2 regions of the Halotalea alkalilenta genome follow, and region 1 is predicted to be linked to the other one. Evidence: predicted binding sites of a transcription regulator. Region 1 holds the regulator's gene; the other holds the start of a gene.
The links. Region 1 encodes sigma-54, which starts transcription at its own class of promoters, with help from an activator protein. Its sites were predicted from a motif close to TGGCACNNNNNTTGCTNT; they were not measured.
Positions count from the first base shown of each region.

Region 2: the regulator sigma-54 is predicted to act here: its motif matches at 1,317-1,334, upstream of speB (agmatinase).

Region 1 covers NZ_CP015243.1:1,957,320-1,961,556, forward strand. The annotation lists gene hpf (ribosome hibernation-promoting factor, HPF/YfiA family) at 56-370, opposite strand; gene A5892_RS08575 (RNA polymerase factor sigma-54) at 459-1,895, opposite strand; gene lptB (LPS export ABC transporter ATP-binding protein) at 2,056-2,781, opposite strand; gene lptA (lipopolysaccharide transport periplasmic protein LptA) at 2,834-3,379, opposite strand; gene lptC (LPS export ABC transporter periplasmic protein LptC) at 3,457-4,029, opposite strand; gene A5892_RS08595 (KdsC family phosphatase) at 4,151-4,237, opposite strand, start outside.
Region 2 covers NZ_CP015243.1:502,338-506,574, forward strand. The annotation lists gene A5892_RS02265 (sigma-54 interaction domain-containing protein) at 1-1,189, opposite strand, end outside; gene speB (agmatinase) at 1,369-2,331, shown strand; gene A5892_RS02275 (class II aldolase/adducin family protein) at 2,534-3,322, shown strand; gene A5892_RS02280 (2-hydroxyacid dehydrogenase) at 3,319-4,237, shown strand, end outside.

The DNA.
Region 1 (4,237 bases):
ACGAAAACACGACACGCCCCGCGTGAGGGCGTGTCGGCAGAGAGGCGACTGGGAATCAGAGACCAGCGGTGCCGGTGCCCTGGGCGCGCGCCAGGTGCTTTTCCTTATGCTTGACCAGCTGGCGGTCGAGCTTGTCGATCATCGAATCGATCGCTGCGTACATGTCGTCCTGCTCGTCGGTGCCGTGGAGCTCTCCTCCCGAGACGTTCATCTTGCACGCTGCCTGCTTGCGTTCTTTCTCCACCGACAGGGTCACCTGTACGTTGGTGATGTTGTCGTAGTGGCGCACCAAGCGTGCCAGCTTCTGGTTTACGTAGTCGCGCAGTGCGTCGGTCAGTTCAACGTGATGACCCGTGATGTTCACCTGCATGACATGCTCCTTGGCTGCGATGGACACTTTGATTGTAGCTGTTTTGCGCTCCCGACCAAGCCTCCCGATGATGATTATTGCTTCTATTTCAGGCTAGGCGCTTGCGCTCGCTCGAAGCGGGGATTCCCATCGACTCGCGGTACTTGGCTACGGTGCGCCGGGCGACGACGATGCCGTTCTCGGCCAGCAGCGAGACCAGGCGAGCATCGGAGAGCGGGCGGCGCGCGGGCTCTTCGCTGATCAGCTTCTTGATCCGGGCGCGTATCGCCGTGCTGGCATGGGTGTCGCCCTCGCCGCCGACGTGGCTCGAGAAGAAGTACTTGAGCTCGAATACGCCGCGCGGCGTGTGGATGTACTTGTGGGTGGTCACCCGCGAGATGGTCGATTCATGCATGCCGACCGCCTCGGCGATATCGGCGAGGATCAATGGCCGCATGCCTTCCTCGCCGCGTTCGATGAAGTCGCGCTGGCGCAGCATGATCTCGCGCCCGACCTTGAGCAGGGTCTCGTTGCGGCTCGACAGGCTCTTCATCAGCCAGCGGGCCTCTTGCAGGTGCTGTTTGAGGAAGGTGTTGTCGTCGCTTTTGTCCGCCCGCCGGATCAGGTTGGCGTAATCGGCCTGGATCCGCACTCGCGGCAGCGCCTCGGGATTGAGCTCGACCTGCCAGCCGATGTGGCTGTAGTGGCGCAGGGCGAGGTCGGGGATCACGTACTCCTGGGTGCTGTTGGAAAAACGCTGGCCGGGATAGGGATCGAGCGTGCGGATCGTCGCGATCACCGCGTCCAGCTCGGCGTCGTTCAGGCCGAGGCGGCGCTTGAGCAGCTTCATGTCGCAGCCGGCCAGCGCGTCGAGGAACTGGCGTACCAGCCGGCGCGCCTGGGCGAGATGCGGCGTGCCGGCGGGCAGGGCGTCGAGCTGGAGCAACAGGCATTCCTGCAGGTCGCGGGCGAACACGCCGGTGGGCTCGAGCTGCTGGAGCTGGAACAGTACCGCTTCGACCTCGCCGGTATCGACGCTCTCAAGGCCCTGGGCGCGCAGCCCCTCGACCAGTTCGTCGAACGAGTCGCGGAGATAGCCGCTGTCGTCGAGTCCGTCGAGCAGGGTCTCGGCGATCTGGCGCTGACGGGCGTCGAGGTCGAGCAGGCCGGTCTGCCAGCTGAGCAGGTCGAACAGGGTTTCGCCCCGGGCATTGCGTTCGATGTCGACCGGCTCGCCGCCGCTGGGTCCGATCGCTCCCAGCGCGGCATCCGGGAAGGTATCGCTCCACTCGTTGTCGAGGACGAGTTCCGTGGGGATATCCGTGGCCCATTCGTCCTGGGCCTCGGGATCGCGGTGCTCCTCGTCGCTCGATTCCTGGTCGAAGAATTCCTCGTCGAGCTCGAGCATGGGATTGCTCTCGAGCGCCGTCTGGATCTCCTGGCGCAGATCCAGCGTCGACAGCTGCAGCAGCTGGATCGCTTGCTGTAGCTGTGGCGTCATCGTCAGCTGGGTGCCGACACGCAGCTGCAAGGAGGATTTCATCATCGTGGTGTCAGGGCATTCTCAATGGGATGCCTTAACGCTATACCGGCCTGACGAGGATGTGCAAGAACTAAAAGCGTTGTGGTTAGCAAGTTTCATGCCAGCTTGCTAAAACAGGGCTTTTCGTGCCTTGGGGCGGCGGCGGAGTGCCTGCCTCAAGGCATCAAAGGCGGAAGTCCTGGCCGAGATAGACGTCGCGCACATGCTGGTTGGCGAGGATCGCGCTGGCATCGCCTTCGGCGATGATCTTACCGTCGCCGACGATATAGGCATTGTCGCAGATGTCGAGCGTCTCACGCACGTTGTGGTCGGTGATCAGCACGCCGATGTTGCGGCTGCGCAGCTGGCGCACGATGCCTTTGATCTCGTTGACCGAGATCGGGTCGACCCCGGCGAATGGCTCATCGAGCAGGATGAACGCAGGCTCGGTGGCCAGGGCGCGGGCGATTTCGACGCGCCTGCGTTCGCCACCGGAGAGGCTCATGCCCTGGTTGTCGCGGATATGGCTGATGCTGAACTCTTCGAGCAGCTGGTCGAGGCGGGCACTGCGCCCCTTGTGGTCGAGGTCCTTGCGGGTCTCGAGGATAGCGAGGATGTTGTCGGCCACGCTCAGCTTGCGAAAGATCGAGGCTTCCTGGGGCAGGTAGCCGATGCCGGCGCGCGCACGCACGTGCATCGGCTTCTGGCTGAGATCAAGATCGTCGATGCTGACCCGGCCGGCGTCGGCCTGGATCAGGCCGACGATCATGTAAAACGATGTGGTCTTGCCGGCGCCGTTCGGGCCGAGCAGGCCGACGATCTCGCCCTGGCTGATCGACAGGCTGATGTCTTGGACCACCCGGCGCTTCTTGAAACTCTTGGCCAGGTGGGCGGCGTGCAGCGTTTTCATAGATCGCTCCGCTGATCCTTGGGGATTCGGCTGGTGAAAGGCGTGGGTCGGGTCAGTTGCTGCCGCCTTCGGGGGTAAGCGTCATGTTGACCCGGCCGCCGGCTTCGCCTCCCTGGGACTGCTGGCCGCCACGGGCATTGACCTGCCGCGAATCGAGGAAGTACTCGACGTAGGCACCGGTGAAGGTGTCGCCGCCGCGGTGCAGCTCGGCGTTGCCCAGCATCTCCACCCGCCGCTCGCCGGCGTGGTAGATCAGCGTGTCGCCCCAGCCGCGAACCAGCGATTCCTGAGGGCTCGGCTGCTGTTCGATATAGGCGCGCTGGCCGCTGGTGCCGGTCGCGCGCATGGTCGACAGGCCGCCGCTGGCGCCGCGCTGGAGTTCGACACGCTGTGCATCGAGCTTGAGGCTGCCCTGTTCGACATGCACGGTGCCGGTATAGACCGCGGTGCCGGCCTGATCGTCGATCGTCAGCTGGTCCGCGGAGATATGGATCGGCTGCTGGGCGTCGCTCTCCAGCGCCAGTACGGGCCCGGCGAGCAGCATGGCGAGCAGCGCGGTGGCGGCGGGGAGAGTGGGGATGAGCCGTCGTGGGGTCATGACCGGGTTCCTTGCTGTTCGCTTGTGATGTTCTGGTCGGCGGTCGACCACCGTGGGTATTCGATCGACAGCGCGGCTCAGCGATCGGGCAGCAGCGTACCGCTGACGTTGCCTTCGAGCAGCATGCGATCCTCGTTGATCCATGCCTGGAAGCGATCGCCACGGGTTCGCTGCTCACCCTGGAAGAAGCGCGATTCGCTGTCGCTCCACACCCGTGCGCTGTCGCGGTCGTATTCGAGCGTGTCGGTTTCGAGCCGCCAGAGATCATCGGGCTGCACGGCGCGTGCGTTGCCCGACAGCGTGATCCGATCGCCGCCGGGGCCGACCCGGCCGTGGTCGCCGGTGATTCGCCAGTGGCGCTCGTTTTCGTCGATCAGCCCGATCACCGGCGTGTCGGCGAGGCTGACGTCGCTGTCGCTGATATGGGTCACCCTTGGCGATTCGAGGGTCTGGTACGGGCGGCCCTGCTGGTCGAAACGCGTATAGACGACCTGCTCGAGATAGTAGTCCGGTTCGCCCTCGCTGCTGTCGGGCAGTGGGCCGGGCGAGAGCAGCTCGCCACGCTGGTCGATCAGCGCGAGCACCCCGCCGACCGCGAGCAGGATCATTACCAGCCACAAGCGGTTCGCGTTGCGTTTCAACCATGCCATGCCGAGTCGTGTCCTAGGGCGTGTGATCAAATCGGTGCGGTCCCAGCGCGCGCGGCGTTCGCCGCTGCGGCTTGAGAACCCAGGATCGAGCGGGAGTTCCGCCGTAGGGCCGCAGTATACGTCATGGTGCGGCCTGGCGCGGCAGTCGGTAGCCGGCGACTATCCCGGCCCATGCCCCGCGCGCCTCGAGCAGCAGTTCGCACAGTTC
Region 2 (4,237 bases), 1.5 Mb from region 1:
CGAGCACGGGTGGCGGGGCTGGGTCGGCAGTCGGCGGGGAAGAGGGCGCGAGAGCCGTGTCTCCGGCGAGGCAGAGGCGTTCGAGGTGGTTTTCCAGTTCGCGTACGTTGCCGGGCCAGGCGTGGCTCATCAGGTAGCCCCACTGGCGTGCGTCCAGCGACAGGTCCAGGCCGTAGCGCTGTTTGAGCCGCGCGCGCTGGCGCTCGACCAGGGCGGGAATCTCCTCGCGCCGCTCGCGCAGCGGCGGTATCCAGGCGGGCACTACGTTGAGCCGGTAGTAGAGGTCGAGCCGGAAGCGCCCTTCTTCGACCTCTCTGGCAAGGTCCTGATGGGTCGCGACGATCAGCCTGAAGTCCAGCTGGCGCGCACGGGTATCGCCCAGGCGCATCACCATGCCGTCCTGGAGCACCTTGAGCAGTTTGGACTGCATGCCGAGACCGAGTTCTCCGATCTCATCGAGGAACAGGGTGCCGCCGTCGGCCTGCTCGAGCAGGCCCGGCTTGCCCTGGCGTGCGGCGCCGCTGAACGCGCCAGGTAGATAGCCGAACATCTCCGACTCGAACAGGGTCTCCGGGATCGCTGCGCAGTTGACCTCGACGAACGGGCCATTGGCCCGCTCGCTCTGGCGGTGCACCTGTCGGGCCAAAGTGGTCTTGCCGACCCCGGATTCGCCGAGCAGCACGATGCTGGCGCGGGTGGCGGCCACCCGCGCCAGCAGTGTCACTAGCCGGCGCATCGCTGGGCTCGAGGCTTCTATCCCCTCGAGCGTCGGCGGCTGTTCGGGTTCGCGCAGTTGCGCATCGAGCTGGCGCTGGAGCTCGGCGTACTCCTGCTCGAGGTCGGTGAGGTCGCGCGAGCGGCTGATCACTCGTACCAGCCTGCCGTCGACTCGCACCGGATAGGCTTCGGCGAGCACCCGCCGTCCGGTGGGCGTGGTTTGCAGCACCTGCTCGGCGTGCTGGCTCGCCAGTACCTTGCGTGTCACCGAGGGGGCGAACACGCCCTGGGCCTCGAGCGCATGCACGTTGCTTTCGCTCAGCGCCTGCATCGACAGGCCATAGACCGCGCAGGCGCTAGGGCTTGCGCTGAGAATCCGCCCGCTGGCGTCGGTCAGTACCAGGTGATCGTGCGAGGCCTCGAACAGTACCTCGAGCGTCGCACTGTCGATGGATGCTACGGTGGTCGGCATGGCACCTTCCCGGTGATTCGATTCATTATTGGATCGGTGATTCATCAACGTATCGTTAAAACCCCGTCGCTGATACATTTTCGCATCGTTATCTTCATAACTTGTTGATTTTAAAATGTTCTGAAATTGGCACGCTTCCTGCTGGATAAGAACAACAAGACCAAATACAGGAACCTGCCATGACCGCTTCGACCTCCCACGGTTTCAACCAGCCGCTCGGTGGCAATGAAATGCCGCGCTTCGGCGGCCCGGCGACGATGATGCGCCTGCCGACCCAGACCGATGCCCGCGGGCTCGACGTCGCCTTCGTCGGCATCCCGATGGACATCGGCACGTCCAACCGCCCCGGCACTCGCTTCGGGCCGCGCCAGATCCGCGACGAGTCGCGCATGCTGCGCCCATTCAACATGGCCACCCGGGCCGCGCCGTTTCAGTCATTGCAGATCGCCGACATCGGCGACGTGCCGATCAACACCTTCGATCTGAAAAAGAGCGTCGAGATTATCGAGCGCCACTACGATGGGATTCTCGCCCATCCCTGCGTGCCGCTGACGCTGGGCGGCGATCACACCCTGACCCTGCCGATCCTGCGGGCGATGGCGAAGAAGCACGGGCCGGTCGGGCTGATCCACGTCGACGCCCACGCCGACGTCAACGACCAGATGTTCGGTGAGAAGATCGCCCACGGCACGCCGTTCCGGCGCGCGGTCGAGGAGGGCTTGATCGATCCCCAGCGAACGGTGCAGATCGGCCTGCGTGGCACCGGCTACGCCGCCGATGAGTTCGATTGGGGCCGCGACCAAGGCTTCATGGTGGTGCCCGCCGAGGCGTGCTGGCACAAGTCCTTGACCCCGCTGATGGCCGAGGTCCGCGCCAAGCTGGGCAGCGGGCCGGTCTACTTCTCCTACGACATCGACAGCCTCGATCCCGCCTACGCCCCGGGTACCGGCACGGTCGAGATCGGCGGGCTGACCATTCCCCAGGCGCTGGAGACCATCCGTGGCGCCCACGGGCTCGAGATCGTCGGTGGCGACCTCGTCGAGGTCTCGCCGCCTTACGACCCCCACGGCCAGACCGCGGTAGTCGCCGCCAACCTGCTGTTCGAGATGCTCTGCATCCTGCCGGGTGTGAAGCGCCGCTAGCCCGCTCGCGTTTTCCACCACACACCGATATCGACGAATGAGGCCAGTGGTGACTGCGCTGTCGCTTTCGATCAGCACACCTTGCTCGTCGCCTATGAGCCGCTGGTTGGCGGTATGCTGGTGCCACTGCTCGGCGCGCTGTTCAGCATCATCCAGCCGGACCGGGGGGCCAAACCATCGCTAGTGACCAAGGAGAGGCATCATGAGTGCCGAATTCACCTTCACCCCGCAGGCTGCGCGGCTGCGCGAGCGGGTCGGTGGCGCCGAGTGGGAGGCGCGCTGCCAGCTCGCCGCGCTCTATCGGCTCATCGCCTACTATCGGATGACCGACCTGATCGACACCCACTTGACGCTCAGAGTGCCGGGTGAGCCTGATCACTTCTTGATCAATCGCTATGGCGTGCCGTTCGAACGCATGCGTGCCTCGACCCTGGTCAAGATCGATCACGAAGGGCGGGTGGTCGACGCGCTCGAGCCAGGAGCGAAGGTCAACGTCGCGGGCTTCGTTATCCACTCGGCGATCCACGCCGCGCGACCCGATCTGGATTGCGTTATCCACACCCATACCGCCGCCGGGATGGCGATAGCGGCCCAGGTCGAAGGGCTGCTGCCGATCACTCAGCATGCGCTTAAGTTCTACGGCCATCTCGCCTATCACCAGTACGAGGGCATCGCGCTGGACATCGCCGAGCGAGCGCGCCTGGTCCGCGATCTCGGCAGCCACAATGCGATGATCCTGCGCAATCACGGGCTGCTCGCCGGTGGTGCTGACGTCGCCTGTGCGTTCATGGAGATCTACTTCCTCGAACGTGCCTGCCAGGCCCAGGTCCAGGCCCTCGCGGGCGGGCGGCCGTTGAACCTGCCGAGCGAGGAGGTATGCCGCCATACCGCCGAGCAGTTCCAGGATGAAGGCGAGCAGGAGATCGCCCAGCTTGCCTGGCAGGCCGCGCTCGAGCTGATCAATGATCAGCGCGAGGACTACTGCTCATGACCCGAGTCGCACTGGTTGGCCGCGGTGCGACGCTTTCGTCGCTCGCAGCGCGGCTGCCGCGAGTCGATCCCTCGCTCGAGGTGGTGACGCTGGCGCCGGGGGAGGCGCCCGATGATGCCGAAATCGCGCTGTGCTGGTATCCGCCGCCGGGCAGTTTCGCCCGGCTGCCCCGGCTGCGGCTGGTCCATTCGATCGCCGCTGGTTGTGATCACCTGCTCGCCGACCCGAGCCTGCCGGCGCAGGTGCCGGTATGCAGAATGGTCGACCCCGACCAACGCTTGGGAATGACCGAGTTCGTACTCTGGGCCGTGCTCCACTACCACCGTCGCCTGGATCAGGTATTCGCCGATCGCGCCCGCCATCGCTGGCACTGGCCGGTGCAGCGCGAGGCCAGTGGCTGCAGGGTCGGGGTGATGGGCCTCGGCGCGCTCGGTGCCCACGCCGCCCAAGCGCTCGCGGTCCAGGGCTTCAGCGTGCGCGGCTGGGCGCGCAGCGCCAAGCACCTCGATGGCGTGGCCTGCTTCGCCGGCGAGGAGGCGTTCGACGCCTTTCTCGACGGCCTCGATATCCTGGTCTGCCTGCTGCCGCTCACCGAGGCGACCCGCGGCATCCTCGGCCGCGCGACCTTCGCCCGCCTCGCCCGGGATGCGGCGGTGATCAACCTGGGCCGCGGCGAGCACCTGGTTCGCGATGATCTCCGCGCCGCCCTCGACCAGGGCCAGCTGCGCGGCGCGCTGCTCGACGTCTTCGAACGCGAGCCGCTGCCCGAGGATGACCCGCTGTGGCGGGATCACCGGGTGATCATCACCCCGCACATGGCCTCCGCCTCAAGCCTCGACACCATCGCCGCCCAGGTCGTCGCCAACATCCACCGGCTCGAACGGGGCGAGGCGCTGCTCAACCGGATCGATCCGT